DNA from 3 places in the Neobacillus sp. GCM10023253 genome. Region 2 is predicted to be linked to each of the others. Evidence: riboswitches for the same ligand, from Rfam matches in the RefSeq annotation. Region 2 holds a riboswitch; each other region holds the start of a gene.
What was found. A riboswitch is a leader RNA that binds a small molecule or an ion and turns the genes downstream of it on or off. The one in region 2 is predicted to bind cobalamin.
Positions count from the first base shown of each region.

Region 1 (8,241 bases), on a different contig from region 2:
GGCTCTTCGTTAATTGGCGTACAAGCTGTCTTACGGGAATATGAGCTCGAGGATATTCATCCGGGGGACGCCTTTATTTGTAATGATGTTTATTCCGCCGGGGCTATTCACCAAGGGGATGTTGGGATTATCTCACCGATTTTTTATCAGGATGAATTGGTCGGATGGTCATTTTCTAACGCTCACGTTCTCGATGTTGGCGGAATGTCGCCAGGTGGATGGGCGCCTGCAGCTTATGATGTATATAGTGAAGCAATCAGCTTCCCTGCTGTTCGGATTATGGAAAGAGGAAGAATGAATCGGGATATCCAAAGGATCCTGATGAACAATGTTCGCCTTCCAATCCCTGTCATTAATGATGTGAAAAGTTTAATCGCCGCCAATATTACCGCCGAACGAAGGGTTAATGCGCTGATAGATAAATACGGTTTAGAGGATTACAAGCGGTATTGTGAAATTAACAAGGATTTAGCTGAACAAACGATTCGCAAACGCATCCGGGATATTCCAAATGGAGTTTATCACACAAAAGAATGGGTGGAGTACGATGGTCATGGAGCAGATAATCTCTATCCGGTGGAATGTAAATTAACAGTGGAAGAAGATCACCTCCATGTTGATTTAAGTGGATCCTCCCCACAGGCAGATGGGTTTATCAATGCGGGACCAGGTGCTATTTATGGAGGATTGTATGGCGTCATTGCGATGACCATTGGCTGTGATATCCCGGTCAATGCAGGAATGCTGCGACCGCTCACAATTGAACTCGGACCGCCTGGAACGATTGTAAACCCTGTGATCCCGGCTCCTGTTTCGTGCGGGCACATGGAAACAACAGGAAAAGCGGGTAAAGCTTTTTACGAGGGAATTTTTAAAGCGTTGCAGCTCAGCGAAAATCCTTGGCTTAGGAACCGGGTTGCTGCGATTGGTCACAACAATTGGCCGGGGAATTCTTGGGTCGGGTTGGATCAATATGGCCAGTATACAGCGTTTCCTGCATTTGATTGCGGTTCTGGCGGTGTGGGTGCCCAGGCTACCTGCGATGGACTGGATATTGGCGCATTTGAAATGCAGCAGAATAATGGAATTCCTGATGTGGAAACAAATGAAGGGCTGTACCCGATGTTTTATTTTTACCGAAAAATTAACGTGAATTCCGGAGGTCCCGGATATCATCGCGGCGGTCAGGGAATGGATTATGCCTGGATGCCGTACAACAATCAAGGATTACTCGGTACCATTGAAAACGCCTGTGCCGAAATGCCTGCACATGGCACTCTGGGCGGATACCCGGGTGGAACGAGTTCTTTTAATAAGATTGATGAATTTGATATCAACCAGTTCATTGCTGAACATGGACGTCTGCCAATTCCTAATGAGCTTACCAATTATACGACCCTTCCCAACCATATTGCCGGAATGCCTCTTGGACCAAAGGCAGTGTTTAAGCAAGTGACAGGCGGTGGGGCCGGAATCGGAGATCCGTTATTGCGTCCGATTGCGATAGTGGAAAAAGATTTACAGGATGAATATATTACCCCTGATCTGGCTGAAAAAGCGTATGGAGTAATCTGGAATGCATCTGAACGAAGAGTTGACTTAGAGGCAAGCCATGAAAAACGCCGCTCCATTCGTCGTGACCGGATCGGCCGGAATCCTGAAGTTGAGGTCTCTGAACAGGAGAAATTAAAGGTTCCGTTAAAATTTGTCCATAAAGCAGGCAAAAAATTAGTTTCTTGTAACTTCTGCGATCATGAACTGTCCGAAAGCAATATGAACTGGAAGGAAGGAGCCGTACAGCGAAAAGCTGATTTAGTGGAAACGATGTCTGAACTGGGGATTTATGTCCAGCCCCGGGAATCTGGGAAGGCTGAACTACACGAAGCAATTTGTCCTTCCTGCGGCACCTTGCTGCAACAAGACGTGTTAACGGAAGAAGTTAAAGAATTTAACGATTATGTCCTCACAAACTAATCATTAGATAGTTACTACAAACTGAGTTCAGCTTACTGGACTCAGTTAGTCGTTATTTCTTAAATCAATAATTATATTATGTTAATTTAATTAGGAATATCTTTCCCCAAATCGATGATAGAAGGAAGTAAATGTGCCCCCTTTCTTAATTAGTAAGCATGGTCTTTTCCTTGATCCCTAAACCAAATATTTGCTTCTCATGAAGTATTTGCTATAATACTAGTTGAGTAATTTGCTTGACCAATTGAATCTGACATAGCTAGTAGGTGCCTTATCATTGGATAAGGTTAAAAGGGAAGCCGGTGTGAATCCGGCGCGGTCCCGCCACTGTTATTCGGGGATAACCTCGCAATACCACTGTTCCAGCTAAGGAATGGGAAGGAGAGGAAGTCATGTTACCCGTAAGCCAGGAAACCTGCCTATTAAGCTTGCCAACGAAATCCTTCGCGGAAAAGGATCGGCATAATCAGTATAAATATGTTTATTTTTTCTGATTTTCGCGCGCCCTGTTTCCGAATGGAAGCAGGGCTTTTTCGTTGTTATGGGAAAGACTTCAAGATATCAAGCTCATCTCGAACTATAAACGAAGGGAAGAGAATTGAGTAATGAGAAAGTTTTTGGCATTAATTTTGACTGTAGTAATGATGGTGACGATCAGCGCATGTGGGACAACAAAAGATTCTTCAGGTGCAGATAAAAACCAAAAATCCGAAACAGCAACGAAAGAGGTAACGGACAAAGCAACCGTTTACCCGCTTACAGTGAAGGATGCGACGGGTACTGAAATAACTTTTGATAAGGCGCCGGAACGTATTGTATCTACCTCTCCATCGGAGACAGAAATTCTTTTCGCTCTAGGCCTAGGCGATAAAATTTACGGTGTATCTGATTTTGATGATTACCCTAAAGAAGCAGTGGCAAAGCCAAAAGTAGGCGGGGTGACAAAGCCAAATGAGGAAGCCATTATAGCGGCTAATCCGGATTTAGTAATCGGTGGCATTTCAATGAAGGATGATATTGCTGAAAAATTTCGTGGTTTAGACCTTAAGTTATATAAAACTGAGCCTAAAAAGATGGAGGATATTTTAAATAATATTATCCAAATTGGTATCATTACAGATACTCAGGAAAAAGCAGAAGAACTCGTGGCACAAATGAAGGTGGATATTCGCACAGTAACAGAAGCTGCTGCAAAAATTAAGGAAGAAGATAAGAAAAAAGTCTATATTGAATTTTCTCCAGGTTGGACGGTTGGCAAGGGTGAATTTATGGATGAACTGATTACGATGGCTGGCGGCGTTAATATTGCCTCAGATATGAAAGGCTGGAATGCCATCAATGAAGAGAAGATCATTCAGGACAACCCGGATGTCATTCTCTACTCCGCAAATGTTGTTGATGATAAGTCTGGCAAACCGCTAGAGGAATTAATTAAATCTAGAAGCGGCTGGGATAAGATTACAGCTATTCAAGAAGGTCGACTGACGGGGATCGAAGGAAATATTATGTCCAGACCTGGACCGAGAATAACAGATGCACTGAAGCAAATCGCTGAAGCCATTTATCCGGAATCGTTTAAGAAATGAAAAGAAGATTAGCAATATGGGGGGGAGCGGGTTTCGTTCTCCTTCTTTTCTCAGGGGTCATTAGTTTATCGCTTGGTTCTGCTAATCTGCCGCTTTCGCAAGTTTGGGGAATTCTCTTACACCAGCTGCCTTTTTTACATAGTCTCATAGATTCCAACTGGCCTGAATCAGCTGAGCAAATCATTTTAAAAGTTCGTTTGCCACGGGTTTTTCTTGCCATTCTTGTTGGGGCGTGCTTATCACTTGCTGGTGCTGGCTTTCAAGGAGTGTTACGCAACCCGTTAGCAGATCCGTATACATTAGGGGTAGCATCTGGGTCAGCGGTAGGTGCTGCTTTCATCATTTTATTCGGGTATCATACTAGTTTATTTGGTAATTGGACGATACCACTGGTTGCATTTGTGACAGGGCTGATTAGTTTACTTGTTGTACTCCGTTTAGCAAATGTACATGGCAAATTTAAACTAGAAACCATCATTTTATCTGGGGTTGTCGTTTCTGCTTTTCTAGGGTCACTTGTTTCCTTTATGGTGTCAATGTCCGATCAAGTGGTGAATGAAATCGTCTTTTGGCTGATGGGGAGTTTAGCCCTAAGAGGTTGGTCATTTACCTTTGTACTCATGCCTTATTTAGCAATTGGAATCGTGGTGTTGCTGTCATATGGACGTACATTAAATTTGTTTGCATTAGGAGAGCGGCAGGCAGCACATTTAGGTGTCAACATTAAACGTACACGGCTAGTGGTGTTGGTCGTTTCCACCCTAATCACCGCTGCCGCAGTATCAATCGTAGGAACGATTGGTTTTGTCGGACTTGTCGTTCCACACTTAGTGAGGCTTATAGTTGGGCCGGATTACCGATTATTACTGCCATTGTCCGTGATATTCGGTGCCATATATGTCCTTTGGGCAGATACGATTGCCCGTACCTTACTTAGCCCAACGGAGATTCCGCTCGGGGTTGTGACCGCATTTCTTGGCGCTCCATTCTTTGCGTACTTACTTCGTAGAAGCAAGCAAATGACAGGGGGAAGTTGATGGATGCTTATTGAAGTGGAAAGCTTAAGTAAACGGTTTGATAACCAGTCTGTGCTTGATGAAATTAGTTTTTCTGTCAAACGTGGAGAATGCTTGGGGATCATTGGACCAAACGGAAGCGGCAAGTCTACATTGCTAAAGCTATTGTCGGGAGTGGATCGTGCGACGACCGGAAGAATTGAATTAAATGGGAAACAGATTGAACTTTATACCCGCAAGGAATTAGCAAAGTGGCTGGCAGTATTGCAGCAGGAATCTCTACCTCCAATTGGATTTACGGTAAGAGAGGTTATCGAAATGGGGAGGTTTCCTTTTCAAAATTGGCTCGGTGAAGAAAAAACAGAAATTGAACCACTTATCGATTCCATTATCGAGAAAATGGAGTTATCTGAGTTGAGTGATCGCCTGCTCGAAAGCCTAAGCGGGGGGGAGCGGCAGCGAGTAGCTCTTGGAAAGACGATGGCACAACAGCCAAAGCTTCTAATGCTTGATGAACCGACCACCTATCTCGATATTGGTCATCAAGTACTTTTGATGGATCGGATTCGAGAATGGCAGCAAGAAGATGATATGACCGTTATCGCGGTTCTGCATGATTTAAATATAGCAGCCCTGTATTGTGATCGATTGCTGCTGTTACATAATGGGAGAGTAGTAGCGGCTGGAGCTCCCAAGCATATCATTCGAGCAGATTTGATTCAACAAGTCTACGGTACTACACCAATTGTAATGGTGCACCCCGTTTGTGGTGTACCACAAATCATCCTTCAAGGAGAAAGTATAGCGGAGCGTACAATTCCTATGAAGAGAGGTAAAGAAGGAATCATCAGAAAGCGGAGGAATAGCTATGTCCATCAATAGAATAGTAGTTGCAGGTACGGGAAGCGGTGTTGGAAAAACAACACTGACAATTGGTTTAATGGCAGCGTTAAGAAAGCGCGGTTTAACGGTTCAAGGCTTTAAATGCGGTCCTGACTATATTGACCCTTCTTATCATAAATCTGTCACCAATCGAGTTTCTCGTAATTTAGACAGTTGGATGCTTACACATGATCGAGTTTTGGATATTTTCACGCATGGAAGTCGTGGAGCTGATATTTCGATTATAGAAGGAGTGATGGGATTTTTTGATGGGAAAAGTCCGGAAACGAATGAAGGCAGTACGGCAGAGATCAGTATCATAACCAAAAGTCCTGTATTGCTCGTTGTCAATTGTGAAAGTATGGCCCGAAGTGCAGCGGCGATCGTGAAGGGGTTTCAAATGTTTGCAGAAGGGCCCAAGATTGCAGCAGTAATTGCCAACAAAGTTGGGAGCGAAGGACATTTTCAGCTTGTCAAAAAAGCGATTGAACAGGAATGTCATGTTCCTGTGATCGGCTATTTGAAACGCGAGCTAGACATTGAAATCCCAGAAAGACATCTTGGACTTATTCCTTCTATTGAACGAGGAGAACTTATTCCATTTTTCGATCAATTAGGAGACTTGGTTTTAGAGACGATTGATATGGACAAGCTGCTTGAATTAGCTGTTGCTGAGCCGCTACCTGTAAGTGAAAAAACCTCCATGTTTGAACAGAAGAAAGAAAAGATCATGAAAATGGCAGTTGCAAAGGATGAAGCCTTTAATTTCTATTATCCTGAGAATCTAGAAATGTTGGAAGCGAATGGTGTAGAGATTGTTTATTTTTCTCCTTTGGCTAATGAAGAACTGCCAAAAGATGTTGATGGCCTTTATATAGGAGGAGGCTTCCCAGAGGAATTCGCTCATGTCCTTGAATGTAATGAAATGACAAAGGATTCTATCAAAAATGAAATTGAAGCTGGATTACCTACTCTTGCTGAATGTGGCGGGTTCATGTATTTAACCGAGTCAATCGAAACAACGGAAAAGAAGAGGTATCAAATGATTGGGGTAATCCCAGGCGAGGTACAAATGAAAACATCTTTGCAAGCTCTAGGGTACAGAGAGATTAGTGGTCTGAATGACAATTTTATTCTAAAAAACCAAAAAGCAAGAGGGCATGAATTTCATTATTCCTCCTTTTTGCCTAACGAAGAGAAGCTGCCACATGCCTATGAAACGAAAGGGATGCGGGGTGTAAGCAAGGAAGGATATCTACAACACAACTTAGCAGCTGGCTACACCCATTTTCACTTTGGCTCCAATCCAGCGCTGGTTGAGAATTGGATTGAAAAATGTTTAGAGTTTAAAGCTAGTAAGAGGAGAATAGGATGAAGAAACTTTTCGAATCGATTCCAAAAATTAACAAGGAAATGGGAAGACAGGTTAGTGACTATATTAATACGTTGACAAAGCCAATCGGAAGCCTTGGGAGGCTGGAGGAATTGGCAATTGAACTAGCAGAAATGAAAAACGAAGCATTTCCAAGTGTAACACCACCTGGAGTCCTCGTTTTTGCAGCGGATCATGGAATTACCGACGAAGGTGTTTCTGCCTATCCGCAAGCCGTGACAGAGCAAATGGTTCGGAATTTTTTAAATGGTGGTGCTGCGATCAATGTCTTTAGTAGACAAATAGGTGCCTTACTTGAGGTAATCGACATCGGCGTAGTAAACGATATTGAACATGAGAGTCTAATAAATAAAAAGATTCGTTATGGTACTGGCAATTTTTATCGTGAGGATGCGATGAGCCGGGAAGAAGCTGAACAAGCGATTGAAGTAGGTTACCAGCAGGGCTTACAAATCATCAAAAAAGGAGCACAGTGTCTCATCCTCGGCGAGATGGGGATTGGAAATACGTCTTCAAGCAGTGCCATCTTAGCTGTTCTTAGCGGTAGAGATATTTCTTTACTAGTAGGTAAAGGGACTGGAATTTCGGATGAAACCTTATTACATAAAGCCGAAATTATTAAACAGGCACTTGAAAGGAGAAACCCTAATCCAACTGATCCAATTGATATCCTTGCAAAAGTGGGAGGACTAGAGATAGCCGGAATAGCAGGTGCAATGCTTGCTGCGGCGAACAAAAGAGTACCGATTCTAGTAGATGGATTTATATGTACCGTTGCAGCTTTAATTGCCAAATCAATCTCTCCTGGTGTTGATGACTATATGATTGTCACGCATCAATCGATTGAACCTGGTCACAAAACAGCCCTTTCACTATTAGGGAAGAAGCCGATTATTGATTTAGGACTAAGACTTGGAGAAGGAACAGGTGCAGCCATTTCCCATTCTATTATCCAATCGGCTACATTAATGCTAAAAGAAATGGCAACCTTTCACTCAGCAGGAATTTCAAAAAATGACGAATGAAAACTTCACAAAACGAGGAGGCTCACACATGGAACAAGTTAACAAAAAGAAACAAGGCTTAACACTTGTGTACACAGGTCACGGTAAAGGAAAAACGACAGCAGCAATAGGTTTAACCGTACGAGCAGTTGGTAGAGGGTTAAAAGTAAAGATTTATCAATTTATAAAATCACCAGAGCGTTCGTACGGGGAACAAATTGCCTTACGTAAGCTTGGGGTTGAGATGGAACAGCTAGGAAGAGGATTCACATGGACAAAAACCCCTGATGAGCACAGAGAAGCGTTAAGGACAGGTTGGGCAAAGGCAAAGGAAACAGTAATGAGCGGAGAATATGATTTAGTGATTTTAGATGAATTAAACAATG
Region 1 covers NZ_JBHSHV010000006.1:184,592-192,832, reverse strand. The annotation lists gene ACFPA1_RS08345 (hydantoinase B/oxoprolinase family protein) at 1-1,974, shown strand, start outside; cobalamin riboswitch at 2,222-2,412, shown strand; gene ACFPA1_RS08340 (ABC transporter substrate-binding protein) at 2,580-3,560, shown strand; gene ACFPA1_RS08335 (FecCD family ABC transporter permease) at 3,557-4,597, shown strand; gene ACFPA1_RS08330 (heme ABC transporter ATP-binding protein) at 4,601-5,458, shown strand; gene ACFPA1_RS08325 (cobyrinate a,c-diamide synthase) at 5,445-6,833, shown strand; gene cobT (nicotinate-nucleotide--dimethylbenzimidazole phosphoribosyltransferase) at 6,830-7,876, shown strand; gene cobO (cob(I)yrinic acid a,c-diamide adenosyltransferase) at 7,905-8,241, shown strand, end outside.
Region 1: another riboswitch for cobalamin. It lies ahead of ACFPA1_RS08340 (ABC transporter substrate-binding protein); the one in region 2 lies ahead of ACFPA1_RS04415 (hypothetical protein).

Region 2 (6,870 bases):
AGAGCTGCCCAAATATGTTCCGAATGCAGTGGTAGCAATAGAGGACGAGCGATTTTATGAGCATAGCGGTTTCGATATTCAAGGGATCGCCCGTGCCTTCTTCGGTAACTTATTCGCCGGAAGGATTACTGGAGGAGGAAGCACCCTTACGCAGCAGCTCACCAAAAACGCGCTGCTTTCGCCAGAACGAACCTATAAACGGAAGGCTGAGGAATTATTTTTAGCGGTAAAAATTGAACAAGTTTATACTAAAGACGAAATTCTGCAAATGTATCTGAACCAAGTTTATTTCGGCAGCGGTGCCTGGGGAATTGGCAATGCCTCAAAGAAATATTTTAATAAGGATGCCAAGGACATGACCATTAGCGAGGCGGCAATGATTGCCGGTCTTCTGCATGCGCCGAATTATCTTGATCCTTATAGAAATTATAAGGGAGCAATGGACCGAAGAGATGTCGTGTTGGGTAAAATGAAAGAACTCGGGATGATAACCACAGCCCAGTACAGCCAGGCTAAAAAAGAAAAAATCCGCCTGCATGACGGTGGTGGCAGCTTCGTAGAGCGGAAATACCCTTATTATGTTGATGCTGTTTTAAACGAAGCCATTTCCCGATACGGCCTGACACAGGATGAAATTTTAACAAGAGGCTACAGAATTTATACGGAAATGGATCAAAATTTACAGGCGGGCCTAGAAAAGGTTTATGCTAATAAATCCTTGTTTCCTAGAGGGATGGGGGGAGAAACCGTCCAAAGCGGCTCTGTCTTGATGGACCCAGCATCAGGCGGTGTGCTTGCCCTCGTTGGCGGACGCGGTGAACAAGTGTTTCGCGGCTTTAACCGGGCGACGCAATTAAAGGCGCAGCCAGGTTCTTCAATCAAACCGTTGGCCGTCTATACAGCAGCTCTTGAGGAAGGTTATACTTATTCGTCTGAGCTGGTCGATGAGCCGCTTACATTTGGCAATTACAAGCCGGAAAATTTCACAAAAACATATCAGGGCAAGGTTCCTTTGTATAAGGCTTTGGAAGACTCCTTAAATGTTCCGGCCGTATGGCTGTTGGATCAGGTTGGTTTAAACAAGGGGCTTGATACCTTGAAACGTTTCGGAATTCCTGTAGAAAAAGAAGATAGAAACCTAGCAGTTGCACTTGGTGGGATGAGTAAAGGCGTTTCCCCTCTGCAGATGGCCAATGCTTACACTGTTTTTCCAAATGGCGGGAAGCGTCAGGACAGCCATTTGATTACAAAAATTGTCGGCCCAACAGATAATATTATTGCTGAGCGGGAAGCTAAAACAACCAAAGTGACCTCCAAAAAGGTGGCAAATGAAATGACCTCCATTCTTCTAAATGTGGTTGAATCTGGAACAGGTCAAAAAGCCCGCATCCCGGGAGTACAAATTGCCGGGAAAACCGGTTCAACTCAGCTTCCGTTTGCTGATATAAACGGCACGAAGGATCAGTGGATGGTCGGCTATACGCCAAATCTGGTAGGGGCCATTTGGATTGGTTTTGACCAAACGGACCGCCAGCACTACCTGCCAAGCTCAAGTTCTTCAAATGTCGTGCCTATTTTTAGAGAAATCATGAGAACATCAACAACCTCTCTTCCAAAAGAAAATTTTGATGTTGTGTCCATAAATGCTAAGCTAGCCGGGGAAACAAACCCTGCTGCAAACATACAAGACCAGGCAGAAGAAATTGGTAAAGAATTAAATGATAGTGCCAAAAAGATTGGGAACACGATAAAAGAACAAGCACCTGAATGGAAAAAGGGTTTGGAGGAAGTACTCTATAATGTTGGCGAAAAGGTCGACTCGTTGATTCAAAAACTGCAGAGTATGCAAAAATAGCACGCCGCTTGGCGTGCTATTTATCATCTGTTAACTCGATTGGGTTTTGATGAAATGTTTTTTCCTTATGCCTTTGTAAAAGCTTTAGCAGGACTGGACCAAGAGTTAAATAAAACAAAAAGTTGCCGGCCGCATGATATAAATCAAACGGGATCCCTCTTAGGTAGTAAACCCAAAAAGCAGCCGGGCCGCCAATGATGAAAACGTTTAAGGATACCATGAATCCAAAAAACAGCCCGGTAAAACCGGCGTATACCGATAAAAGCAGATGGGGAATTTTCTCATAAAACCTTCCAATTACGCCCGATACAACGGCAACTGCTCCCCATGCTATCAGCTGCATAACAACAAAAGGACCAAAGCCCAACACCAGGTTTGAACCCAAAACCGTCAGAACTGCAATAATCAGACCAAACCTTACTCCATAAATCAAGGCAGAGCAAATTATTATAACCGTTGATGGCTGGACGTTTGGAATCATCCCCATATAAATCCTGCCAACAATACTCAAGGTTGCTAAGCACGCCATCAAGGTCATGTTTCTTAACGTTAAAAGGTTCCGCACCCTGGGCCTAAATATGGAAAGAACGCTTTCCATCACTTGTCCTCCCTATAATCAACAACATAATTCCACTCTAATGTGTCGCCAGGATTAACATCCTTTACGCCGGATGAGCGGTCTCCTTTGACTCCATTTATTCTGTAGCTCCATCCGCTGTATGGCCCTTTGTCAAACTCACGCCAGCCGCCAATACCTTTTGTATATAGCGTGGCACCTGAACCAGTAGTTTCCAGCTTTATGCCGGCCTCTTGACAGACTTGTTTTAAAACATCAGCCGCTTTCGTTTGATCGTTTATTTCAACTGACCGCGGTGCAATTAAATAGCCATCAGGCGTCTTTACTGAAACAGTTACTGTGTCTTGCTTTTTTTCTTCGACCGGTGCAGATGCTGGTGCCATACTGCCCGCTGGCTGCTGCGTTACCGTTGAAGTTTGTTTTACAGGCTGAGTAGTAATTACTTTTACGGTTGAATTCTTTCCAGCGGTATCAGATGACGTTGCTTCTGCATTTGAAACAATCCCTTCCACATTCTCTACAGTTTCGGCAGCGGTTTGCTGATCCTGCTGGACTTGTTTAACCTGTGGGGTGGTTGTTGTTGTTGTAATCGTTTTGCCCGGAGTATAGCCATATAAAGCATAGCCAATCCCGCCGATAACCAAAAGCCATGATGCAATATCACCGATGATTTTCTGCCAGCCTTTCATGGTTACACCCCCAAGAACTTTCTTCTAAGAACTAAAGCCAGTGCCCCAATAAATGCGGTAGTGCCTCCTACCTTAAGGTTATTGGAATTGATGGTACCACTTTCTTTTTCAACTTTTACCTCAACTTTGGGTTCACCCGCTGCTGTTTGAACCGCGGCAGGCTGCTGGACGACTATCACTTGCGGCTGTGAAGATGTATTTCCTGCAGCTCCAGCTGTGCCAGCATTATTGTTTGTAATGATTTCTCTAATTACCTCTTTCGTTGACTCTGGGACAGGTAATTTTGAAACGTCTGTTGTCGGCGTAACAGTCACATAATTATTGTTGTTTACTACTGTTGGTGTTGGAGCAGGTGTTGATGGTTGGGCTGGTGTTGATTCAACTGGCAGTGGTGCAGCGAAGTGAAAAAGCCTATCACCATTCTTAAATAGGTCATATGCTACTAGCGCTTGAAATGCCTGTTCAGTTGCCATTGAGTTTTCGGCTGTTTCACTTTTCAGCCATTTAAAACCATCTTCCCATGGCTGTGTCTTATATGACAGCAATGCTTTAACTGGATTAGTTGACCCCTTAACAAAATCACCTGCGGTCGGGTCAACTCCTACTGATGATAAACCAATAATTGCTTGAGAGGTAGAGTTGGCGTTATCACCACTGTAAGAATCGCCGAATTCCGCGTTAGCACCTTCTGAAGTCTTTAAGAAATTTACAGCATTATCAATATCAGCCTTTACAACAGGATCTTCTTTGTGGGCAGATAAGGCGGTAAGCGCCATACCTGTAGAATCAACGCTAGCCGTACCATCCCAGCCTGCCCATCCGCCTGTTGGCAGATCAGAGGCTGTAATCTTATCAATCAGCTTCTGCTTAGTCCATAGTGCATCAGCTGGAATATCGTACTCACCTGAATCTAAAGCGATTAAAGCGTAGATATAAGCTGTTGTAGAGGTTAATGTTGTATCACTATAAGCCTTATTAATTAGGTTCTGACCTTTATAATTTTGCGGGTTTTCCCCTAGTGCACGAAGTGCTAATATAATCTTATGCAATTCAGTACCCTTCACATCTCCTGTTAAACGAACATCTAACTTATCAAGATAAGCTGTCTTATTAGATGCTGTCAGCTTACCTGCTCTACCGAGAGTTATTATATGCCAATCTGAGTCTAATACTGACGATTGAACATGCAGTGCTGTCTTGTGAATCTGGTCTGAAACATTCTCTTCGGCGTACACATTAATTGGCAGCGAAAGGGCCAGTGCACCAATTAACATGATTGATTTAATCTTGGTTAGTTTCAATTTCTTCTCTCCCTTTCTATCTTTACCCCAAAATTGGCATAAAAAAATCCTCCTATCAGTTAGGAGGAGGTGTTATGTATGCTAAGTAACAAACGAGTGACGTTTCCTGCTTAACACTCTCCTATCCACGTAGGCATTTGTGTTTAAAAACAGGCAGGTTTCCTGGCTCATGGTCATTGCTTCCTATGTCTTCCCATCTATTAAGACAGTGACATCGTATAGGTTGCTCCCATTTACAGTGGCGGGACCGCGTTGGCTTTTAACCAACTTCCCTATTAAGCTAAGAGTCTTGTTTTAAGACTTTAGCACCTGTTTTTTAAAGATTATTTTTTTATGCTGTTATTATTATAGTAAAAGTCTGGTTCATTTGTACATGTTTTTGTTTTTGCTTTCTTTTTTATAAATCAATTTATTGAATTAAACAAGCAAGGAGCAACCCTAAAAAGGTGCCCCCTTGGCCTTCTGTTATTCAAAATTTCTTGTTAGGTTGGCCATTTCGATGGCGCCAGAAGCAGCATCCCAGCCTTTGTTGCCTGCTTTTGTACCAGCCCGCTCGATTGCCTGCTCGATTGAATCTGTGGTTAATACTCCAAAAATAACCGGAATGCCAGTATCAAGCGTGATGCGGGATACTCCTTTAGCGACTTCATTACATACGAAATCAAAATGTGGTGTGGAACCACGGATAACTGTACCTAGTGTGATAACTGCATCATATTTTTTACTGTCTGCCATTTTTTTAGCGATTAATGGAATCTCAAATGCGCCTGGAACCCACGCGACATCCACATCAGATTCATTCACTCCATGGCGCTTTAAAGCATCCTGTGCCCCAGACAATAATTTGCTTGTAATAAACTCATTAAAACGTCCTACTACAATTCCGACTTTCAGTCCTGTACCAACTAAATTTCCTTCAAAAATATGTCCCATTTCTATTCCTCCGTATTTTTAATAATGAAGCAGATGGCCTAATTTATCATGTTTGGTTTTTAAATAGCTTTCATTTTCGGGTCTCATTTCCATTTGCAGCGGTACCCGCTCGACGACTTCCAGGTCGTAGCCCTTTAGGCCCTTAATTTTACGCGGATTATTCGTTAATAGCATCATTTTTCTGATACCAAGATCTCTTAAAATTTGTGCACCAATTCCATAATCCCTTAAATCAGGCTTAAAGCCGAGTTTTTCATTTGCCTCTACCGTATCATAGCCTTGTTCCTGAAGCTGATAGGCCTTCATTTTATTAAGGAGCCCGATGCCTCTGCCTTCCTGGCGCATATACAACAGCACACCATTTCCGGCTTGTTCAATCTGCATCAGGGCGGCGTGGAGCTGCGGACCACAGTCACAGCGGTAAGACCCAAAAACATCACCCGTTAAGCATTCCGAATGAACCCTGACCAGAATTGGCTTCTCCGGGTCAATTTCACCTTTAATGAGAGCAACATGCTCTTTGTCGTCTACCATATTTGAATACCCGATTGCTTTAAAATCGCCATATTCAGTCGGCAACTTGATTTCCACTTCCCGCTTTACCAATTTATCCTTTTGATTTCGGTATTCAATTAGATCTTTGATCGTAATCATTTTCAGGCCTAGCTTATCGGCGATTTTTCTTAGCTGCGGTACCCGGGCCATCGTCCCGTCTTCATTCATGATTTCACAAATGACGCCAGCAGGCTTGGCTCCAGATAGGTTTGCAAGATCTACTGCTGCTTCTGTGTGACCTGTTCTTCTAAGGACGCCGCCTTTTTTAGCGATAAGCGGAAAAACATGGCCAGGTCGTTTAAAATCGGCAGCTTTTGACTGAGGATCAATCAAATTCATGATTGTCGCAGACCGTTCAAAGGCCGAAATACCTGTTGTAGAATTTTTATGATCAATGCTGACTGTAAAAGCAGTCCCATGCGGGTCGGTATTGTTCGCTACCATCGGCATTAAATCCAGTTTTTTTGCTAATTCTTCCTCAATCGGAACACAGACAAGGCCTCTCCCATGCGTTACCATCAAATTGATAACCTCAGGAGTCGTTTTTTCGGCAAGCGCTATGAAATCTCCTTCATTTTCCCTGTCCTCATCGTCGCAAACAATGATAACCTTCCCTTGTTTCAATTCTTCGATTGCTTCTTCAATCCTGTCAAACATACCGTATCACTCCTTTGTTCAGTTTTTTCATGCAATTTTATAAAAATCCATTCGCTTCTAAAAATTGAGCCGTAATACCTGATTGGCCTTTAGGCTTCTGATTGTTCGAAAAATTATTCATAAAATGAGCGACATACTTTCCAATCATATCGCATTCCAAATTTACAATCTCACCCGGTCCTTTGTTACCGACCACAGTTTCCGACATCGTATGGGGAATTAGCGATAAGGTAAACGAGTTTTCGGTTACTCCAAATACCGTTAAGCTTGTCCCATCCACTGTTATGGAGCCTTTATAAATGA
Region 2 covers NZ_JBHSHV010000003.1:833,089-839,958, reverse strand. The annotation lists gene ACFPA1_RS04430 (transglycosylase domain-containing protein) at 1-1,855, shown strand, start outside; gene ACFPA1_RS04425 (ECF transporter S component) at 1,872-2,453, opposite strand; gene ACFPA1_RS04420 (DUF4430 domain-containing protein) at 2,453-3,121, opposite strand; gene ACFPA1_RS04415 (hypothetical protein) at 3,124-4,170, opposite strand; cobalamin riboswitch at 4,557-4,750, opposite strand; gene ribE (6,7-dimethyl-8-ribityllumazine synthase) at 4,888-5,355, opposite strand; gene ACFPA1_RS04405 (bifunctional 3,4-dihydroxy-2-butanone-4-phosphate synthase/GTP cyclohydrolase II) at 5,374-6,567, opposite strand; gene ribE (riboflavin synthase) at 6,605-6,870, opposite strand, start outside.

Region 3 (8,241 bases), on a different contig from region 2:
TCAGGTGCACCCGCTAATGCCTCTTTAGGCAAGATTGTTACTGCAATGGTTAAAAGGATAGGGATCCCGATAATCATCATATTTCGATCGTTGATGATAATTGGCTGAATCACCTTCATGCCATTTGTCACAATTGCCACGCAGACAATTCCGAAAATTCCATTGATAACTGCTTCAGGGATACAAGTAATTACTGTTGAAAGCTTTGGAACTAGACCAAGGCAGATTAGGATTCCGCCGCCAGTCATGATCGCCATTCTGCTTGCTACACCAGTAATCGCCAATAAGCCTGCGTTAGAAGAATAACCTGTCATCGGTGTGCTGCCAAACAAGGCTCCGATAAAACAACCAAGACCTTCACCAAAGGAAGCACGGTTAAGGCGTCTTTCATCCAATTCCTGTCCGGTAACAGTGGATACTACAAACCAAGTTCCTGTTGTTTCAATTAGAATAATGAAATAAACAAAAGCAACAGTAATAATAGCGCTAAGATCAAAGACCGGCTTTCCAAACGGGAAAAAGGATGGGAGTGAGAACCATGCTGCTTCCTTTACAGGTGAAAAATCTACCTGCCCAAAAATAGCGGCAGCAATTGTACCAATAGCGATTGCTAGTAAAACAGAGACGAGACGGAAAAAGGTTCCAAATCCGTGCATTTTACGACCCAATAGCATGCAAATGACTAGTACCCCTGCAGAAATCGCTGCAATTAAAATGTTCGTGCCAATTTTTCCTTCGGCATGATAGATGCTGTTCATTCCCACTGGCATTAACGAAATCCCAACAATGATGATTACCGTTCCCCCTACAAGCGGCGGAATAAATTTTTTCACGGCTTTGGCAAACCATTTTAGTGGATAACCGAGAAGGGAAATAAGAATGGCACCGGGAATCAAACTTCCGGCAATGGCCCCTAAGCCAAGCTTTCCGCCAATCGCGGCAATGGCGCCGATCGGAACATAAGAAGGACCTTGGACGACAGGAAGCTTAATCCCGAAGCCTGTTTGGACGATGGTCGCTATTCCAGTTGCCAGGAAACACATTTGGATAAAGAAGGATGTGTTTTCCGTACTTAGTGAAAGTAATCCTGCGATAATGATTGGCGCTATATATAAATCCATCGCCAAGACGTGTTGCATGCCTAAAATAAGGGCTTTGCCAAAACTTATTTTCTCATCTACACCTACAATAATATTATTCTGTTTTTCCAAGGATAAATCCCCCTCGTTCGTATTCAAAGGTATATTCAACTAGATTATATAGGAGTATTCACAAAATGTACACAAAAAAGACGAACGTTATTATAAAAAAATAAAATTTTATTCGTGTTTTTATTGACCTTTGAGCTCGCTGTATATAGAATAAAGGTGAGTTGAAAGACAGGAGGAATACAATTTTGGTAACTGATAAGGTATTGCAGGAAGATTGGCTGGTCGCTTGCCGCTCAAGCGATGTAGGGGAGAAGCCGATTCAAGTTATATTAATGGGCGAACGGATTGCCGTATTTCGGACAAGTGAAGGCGTTCATGCATTTAAGGACCTTTGCATCCACAGGGGTGCAGCCCTTTCACTTGGCGAAGTGAAAAATGACTGTCTGGTGTGCCCTTACCATGCGTGGGAATATAATACGAGCGGAGAATGTGTTTCTATTCCACAATTGCCGGAAGGTCGTGCTATTCCTAAGAAAGCCAAGGCTATTAAATATGCTTGTATCGAGAAGTACGGATTCATTTGGATCAATCTTGCCGATAACACTCCGGAGCTTTTTTCCTACCCGCAAGCGGAGGCAGTAGAATACCGCAATGTTATCTGGGGACCTCAGGAGGTAGCAGCAAAGCCACCGCGGATTATTGAAAACTTTTTAGATGTTGGCCATTTGGCAGTTGTCCATGAAGGATACTTAGGAGATACTAGCCACCGGGAAATCGGTGATTACCAGGTGCATTGGGAAGAAGATCGCATCTATTCAGATGAGATTGCCATTTACCAGCCGGATCCGGATGGATCGGGGATACCTAAATATGTTTATTACACATATGAAATTCTACGGCCATTTACCGTACTTTTTACGAAAAAGGATAGGGAAACGAATCAAGAAATGACGATTCTATTAACGATTCGTCCGGTCGATGAAAACAAATCCATTGCCTATGGAATTCTTTCTTTTAACTATGATCCAGGTTTATCTGATGAAGAAATCGTCCAGTTCCAAAATTTGATTTTTGCACAGGATAAGCCGATTGTTGAAAATCAAAAGCCAGAGGAGCTGCCGCTTGATCTGCAGGTGGAGCTTTCACTTGTGTGTGACCGTATGAGCATTGCCTATCGGCAATATTTAAAAAAACTTGGCGTAGTGCTGGGGACTGCTTAAGAACAAATTGGGAGGCCGAACCTTAGGGGTGGCCGCCTTTTTTGTTTTCTAGTAATTTTAGAAGTGACAAAGCCTCACTTTAAATTGTATAATAATTCACAATAATTAAAATGAGGGTTGAGGTAGCTATTATGAGTTCGTTTTTTAAAAATCAGCTAGAACAATTTCAAGAGAAGAATCAAAATCGCGGCAGGCTATTAGTCAGTTGTCCGGATCAACCTGGTATTGTGGCCGCCATTTCGCAATTTTTATTTTCCTACAATGCAAATATTATTGAGTCAAATCAGTATTCTACTAATCCAGAGGGCGGGCGTTTTTTCATCAGAATTGAATTTGAATGCCCCTCTTTAAAAGATAAAGCTAAGGATATGAAACAGCAATTTGTAGAGATAGCTGCGCAGTTTTCAATGGAATGGAGCTTTAGACCAGTTTTTGAAGTGAAAAGAACGGCGATTTTTGTGTCAAAGGAATTGCACTGTTTGCTTGAACTCTTATGGGAATGGCAAAGCGGTGATTTGTTGACAGACATCGCTCTTGTCATCAGTAATCATGAAGAGGCTAGGGATGTGGTCGAAGGACTGAATATTCCGTTCTACTATATTCCTGCTAATAAAGACATTCGTGCGGAGGTTGAAGCCAAGCAACTGCAGCTCCTCAAAGAACATGATATTGATGTCATCGTGCTGGCCCGCTATATGCAAATTTTGACACCAAACTTTGTGGCTGCTAACCCGAATAAAATTATCAACATCCACCACTCGTTCCTGCCAGCCTTTATTGGAGCGCGGCCGTATGAACGGGCATATAGCCGAGGTGTAAAATTAATCGGGGCCACCTCCCATTATGTGACCAATGATTTGGACGAGGGGCCTATTATCGAGCAGGATATTGCCCGGGTTGACCACCGTTCGAATGTGGAGGCACTAAAGAAAATCGGCCGTTCAATCGAGCGGAGTGTTTTAGCGCGTGCAGTCAAATGGCATTTAGAAGACCGGGTTATTGTCCATCAGAATAAGACGATTGTCTTTTAATGCGTAGTTATATATTCTTAACAGCCATCCCGTGATAATGGATGGCTTTTTTTGCGTTAGTCTGGAAGAATGAAGCATTCAATTCAGTTCATAATAAGAACGAAAAGGAGTGATTTTCATGGATAAGAAATATAACACAAACGTTGATGCAACGGTGGAATTAAAGAAGGCACTCAATAAAACCAAGCCGCCGCAAAACCGGATGAGCGAAGCGGAGAGAAGAATGAAATATGGTGAAAAGGGAAATAAAGTTTAAACTTACCTGATTCCTATAAAAAATAGAGGTGAAAAAAGATGGCAGATAAGAATCCAATTGTGTATTCAGGAAAGGTTTTGGATCAAAGAAATACCCTGACTGGTCCGGACGATTCAGGAAAAACGGGTTATCCGAAACCTCCAAAGCATGTATCAATACAGCAGAAGAATAATAACGATTAAGTTTGAAGGGAAAGGGTGTCGGGATGGTGCGGCACCTTTTTCTTTTTGTATAAGCATTTAATTTTTGTTCCTAAACTGTCATTGTTACTATAGTAGTGTATCTGTTTAAAGAAAGGACTTATAAATAATGACAAATATTCATATACCAGTTTCCGTATTAAACCTTGCCCCAATTCGGGAAGGACAGGATTCGAAACAAGCGATTGATGCAATGGTGGATTTAGCACAGTCAGTTGAGAAAATGGGATATAAACGTTATTGGATTGCGGAGCACCACAACACCCCGACGCTGGTCAGTTCTGCAACTGCCATTTTAATAAAACATACCTTAGAACATACAAATGAAATTAGCGTGGGCTCGGGCGGGATTATGCTCCCGAACCACTCCCCTTTGGTAGTTGCTGAACAATTCGGAACAATGGCAACCATTTATCCGGGGCGGGTTGAACTTGGTCTCGGCCGCGCGCCTGGAACAGACATGATGACAGCAAATGCACTAAGACGTTCGAAAAATGATTCTGTCTTTACGTTTCCTGATGATGTTAAAGCGTTGCAAACGTATTTTGGACCTGAAGACCAGCAAGGTTATGTCCGTGCATATCCTGGGGCAGGAACGAATATCCCTATTTATATTCTTGGTTCCTCGACAGATTCTGCTTACTTGGCGGCAAGTCTGGGACTTCCATATGTTTTTGCCTCCCACTTTGCGCCAAGATACATGGAGGATGCGATTTCGATTTATCGCAGCCGGTTCCAGCCGTCTGAGTATTTGGATCAGCCATACATGATGGTTTGTTTAAACGTGGTTGCTGCCGAAACAGACGAGGAAGCAAGTTTCTTATCAACTACGATGCGGCAATTTTCCCTAAATGTTGTTCGCGGTTCCCGCATGCCATTGCAGCCGCCGGTTGAAAATATGGAACAAATTTGGACTCCAATGGAGAAGGAAATGGTGATGTCCATGTCCAGAATGACGATGTTGGGAAGTAAAGAGACCGTCCGGGAGCAGTTGTCAGCATTTCAGGAAAAATATAATGTGGATGAACTTATGGCTGTTACCTATATCTATGATGTTGAAAAACAAAAACGGTCGTATGAGATATTAAAGGAAATTGTGGACGGGAAATAGGAAATAAAAAGCGCAAATATCTTGCGGGTAGCCGCAGCATATTTGCGTTTTTTTTTATAATCAAATTTGTAATAGAATAATGGAAAAATGTGAAATTAGGAGGTGGTACACAAAATGTCATTAAAAAAATGAGAATGCGGAAAAGGTTATGTTTCAAATAAGAATTTTTTGCGACGTATTTCTTGCTAATATTACGATTTTTCAAATATAAGTGTAAAATAAAGATAGGAAAAATACTCCATTTTGATTCGCCATACGATTTTTCCAAATCAAAACGAAAGAAGATGGAGAAAATGGACAAAACGAAGGTTTTATCCAACATGGCCGGCATAGTGTTGACATTGGTGGGGACTGCAGCGATTGCGGTTGGACTGGGGCTGATTGTGGCGCCCGATGGAGATGGTTTCAAGCTATCAGTTGAGCTCTTGAAAAATACTCCATTCAGGGACTATTTCATTCCCGGTATCGTTTTGTTGACAGTGATTGGAGTAGGCAGTTTATTGGCGGCAATTCCAGCATTTAAGCTTCATCGGTTCGCAGGAGCAGCGACCTTGCTGCTTGGCTTGGCACTCGTCCTGTTTATTGTGGCCCCAAGTCTATTGGATTGGAACAGGAAGCGGTTTATTGCCGATTTTAATGATTGTTGGGATTGTGGAGATAGGCTTAGGAGTTTTGATCATGGCAGTGGATTCTAATCATCAAATGTTCCACCGCCATCATAATCACCATGCACATTAAAGGGAAAATTGGAGGAATTTTACATTGAAAAGTGTAAGATTCCTTTTTGTCATTTTTTGCAGGGTTTTCGGAATTTTTGTTGAAAGGTTAATAAGGATGGTTTCATAAAAAATGATAAAGGGGTATTTGCAAAATGGAAAGTTTTCACTTTAAAGTAAATGGCAGCTGGCAGGGAGATCGGAATGGGAAGGGGCATATTCAGACAAACGGTGGTCTTGATATCGCTGTTTCGGCACCGGCGGATATGGAGGGTCCAGGAATCGGTTCAAATCCAGAGGAGCTGCTTATTTCTTCTTCCAATAATTGTTATATGATTACACTAGGGGCGATGCTGGGGAATCGAAAAATTGAGGTAGAAAAACTCGAGGTTGTTTCTGAGGGTGTTGTCGACAGGGAGGATGGTAAATTGAAGTTTAAACAAATTATCCATCGCCCAGTTTTTTATATTAGTAGTGACTCTGGAATCTCTCCAGAAAAATTGCAAGAGATTGCAGTTCGAGCTGAAAAAGCTTGCTTTATTTCGCAAACATTGCGGCCGAGCATCAATTTTTCAGTTGAACCAAATGTTGTTGTTGATGGAAAATAATACTTGACCAAAAAATGGGCATGTACTAATATTGATATTAGTTTTTCTATATGTTGTTTGATTTGTAAAATCGAAAACTATATATTGTGTTAGCCTTAAGGGAAGATGCCGAACACGGCTTAATAGGGAATCCGGTGTGATGCCGGAACTGCCCCCGCAACTGTAAATGCTGACGAAATGAGCAAACCACTGTATAAGAATGCTTATGAAAATAGGTGCTTATACGGGAAGGGCTTAGAGTAGAGTGATGCATAAGTCAGGAGACCTGTCTTTCTTAAGATGTTTCAACTTCTTCGGGGATTGAGAAGAGGAAACGACGGCAACAAAAGGAAGACATGGCCTGGTTATTCCCTTTTGTTGTGTGCTCGTTTCATCCGCTCGGTTCTCGCCGGAGCGGATTTTTTATTTTTTTAGGAGGAAAGTGACATGACCACACAGGTTAAGACAGAAATAAAGGAAGTATTTGAGACGATTAGGCAGGCATCCGATAAATACGGAGTGGATACGATGGAGCTGCAAAAACAAATCATGGAGCTGGATGGGTCAGCATTGGAGGCAAATCAGCAGGGATTATTATATGCAGTCAACAAAATTGCAATGGACCAGCCGGATTGGACTTTTGTTGCGGCCCGCTTATATCTGTATGAACTCTATATTCATGCAGCAGAGAATAGAGGCTATGATTCTTCACTAAAATATGGGGATCTACACGGCTTAATTATACATTTAAGTAGTATAGGGATTTATTCTAGTGACCTATTAAATCTATATACGAAAGAGGAAATAGAGGAATTAGCGAAAGAGATTAATCCTGAGCGGGATGAGTTATTTAATTACATAGGGTTATTCCTATTGGCAGACCGTTATCTTGCCCGGGACCATAATCGAAACATTTTCGAACTACCGCAGGAACGTTTCATGATCATTGCCATGACAATCATGAAAAATGAGGACAAGGACCATCGATTAAAGCTTGTGAAGGAAGCCTACTGGGCACTTAGCAATTTATACATGACTGTAGCCACACCCACCTTGGCGAATGCCGGAAAAAGCTTTGGCCAGCTGTCTTCCTGCTTCATTGATACGGTGGACGATTCGCTTGATGGCATCTATTTAAACAATTGGGATATTGCTAGATTGAGCAAAGATGGCGGTGGGATTGGGATTTACTTTGGAAAAGTCCGGGCACTGGGTTCTGATATTAAGAAATTTAAAGGAAATTCCTCTGGTGTTGTACCATGGATCAAACTAGTTAATGACACTGCAGTAAGTGTTGATCAATTAGGGCAGCGTCAGGGCGCGATTGCCGTTTATATGGATTTATTCCATAAGGATTTGATGAACGGATTTCTGGATTTGAAAACGAACAATGGGGACGAACGCCGGAAAGCACATGATATTTTTACAGGAGTCTGCGTGCCGGATCTTTTTATGAAAAAACTGCAGGAGACCGATGGGGATGGCAGAAGCATCGGCGAGTGGCATACCTTTTGTCCTCATCAAGTGAAGCAGGTAATGGGCTGGAAAGATGCCGATGGGAATCCGCTAGGGCTAGAGGATTTTTATGATGAAATTGACCGGAAATATTTTAGGGATAAATATGAAGAGGCTGTTAACCATCCCTTATTGCCGCGAAAAACATATAGGGCTATGGAGATTATGGCGCGAATCATGATGGTGCAATTGGAAACAGGGACCCCGTACATGTTTTATCGGGACGAAGTCAACCGGCAAAATCCCAATAAACATCTATTAGGAAAGGGCCGCACATCGATTTTCTGCAGCAACCTTTGTACGGAAATCACGCAAAATATGTCGGCGACGAAAATTGTTAACGAATACCAGGATCAAGAAGGAAATGTAGTAATTGTTCGAAAACCTGGTGATTTCGTGGTATGTAATCTATCGTCTATTAATCTTGCAAAAGCAGTCCCGGCTAAGGTAATGG
Region 3 covers NZ_JBHSHV010000015.1:32,030-40,270, forward strand. The annotation lists gene ACFPA1_RS18775 (solute carrier family 23 protein) at 1-1,211, opposite strand, end outside; gene ACFPA1_RS18780 (Rieske 2Fe-2S domain-containing protein) at 1,394-2,371, shown strand; gene purU (formyltetrahydrofolate deformylase) at 2,503-3,402, shown strand; gene ACFPA1_RS18790 (hypothetical protein) at 3,521-3,658, shown strand; gene ACFPA1_RS18795 (hypothetical protein) at 3,697-3,840, shown strand; gene ACFPA1_RS18800 (LLM class flavin-dependent oxidoreductase) at 3,968-4,969, shown strand; gene ACFPA1_RS18805 (hypothetical protein) at 5,263-5,664, shown strand; gene ACFPA1_RS18810 (OsmC family protein) at 5,841-6,293, shown strand; cobalamin riboswitch at 6,380-6,581, shown strand; gene ACFPA1_RS18815 (ribonucleoside-diphosphate reductase subunit alpha) at 6,720-8,241, shown strand, end outside.
Region 3: another riboswitch for cobalamin. It lies ahead of ACFPA1_RS18815 (ribonucleoside-diphosphate reductase subunit alpha); the one in region 2 lies ahead of ACFPA1_RS04415 (hypothetical protein).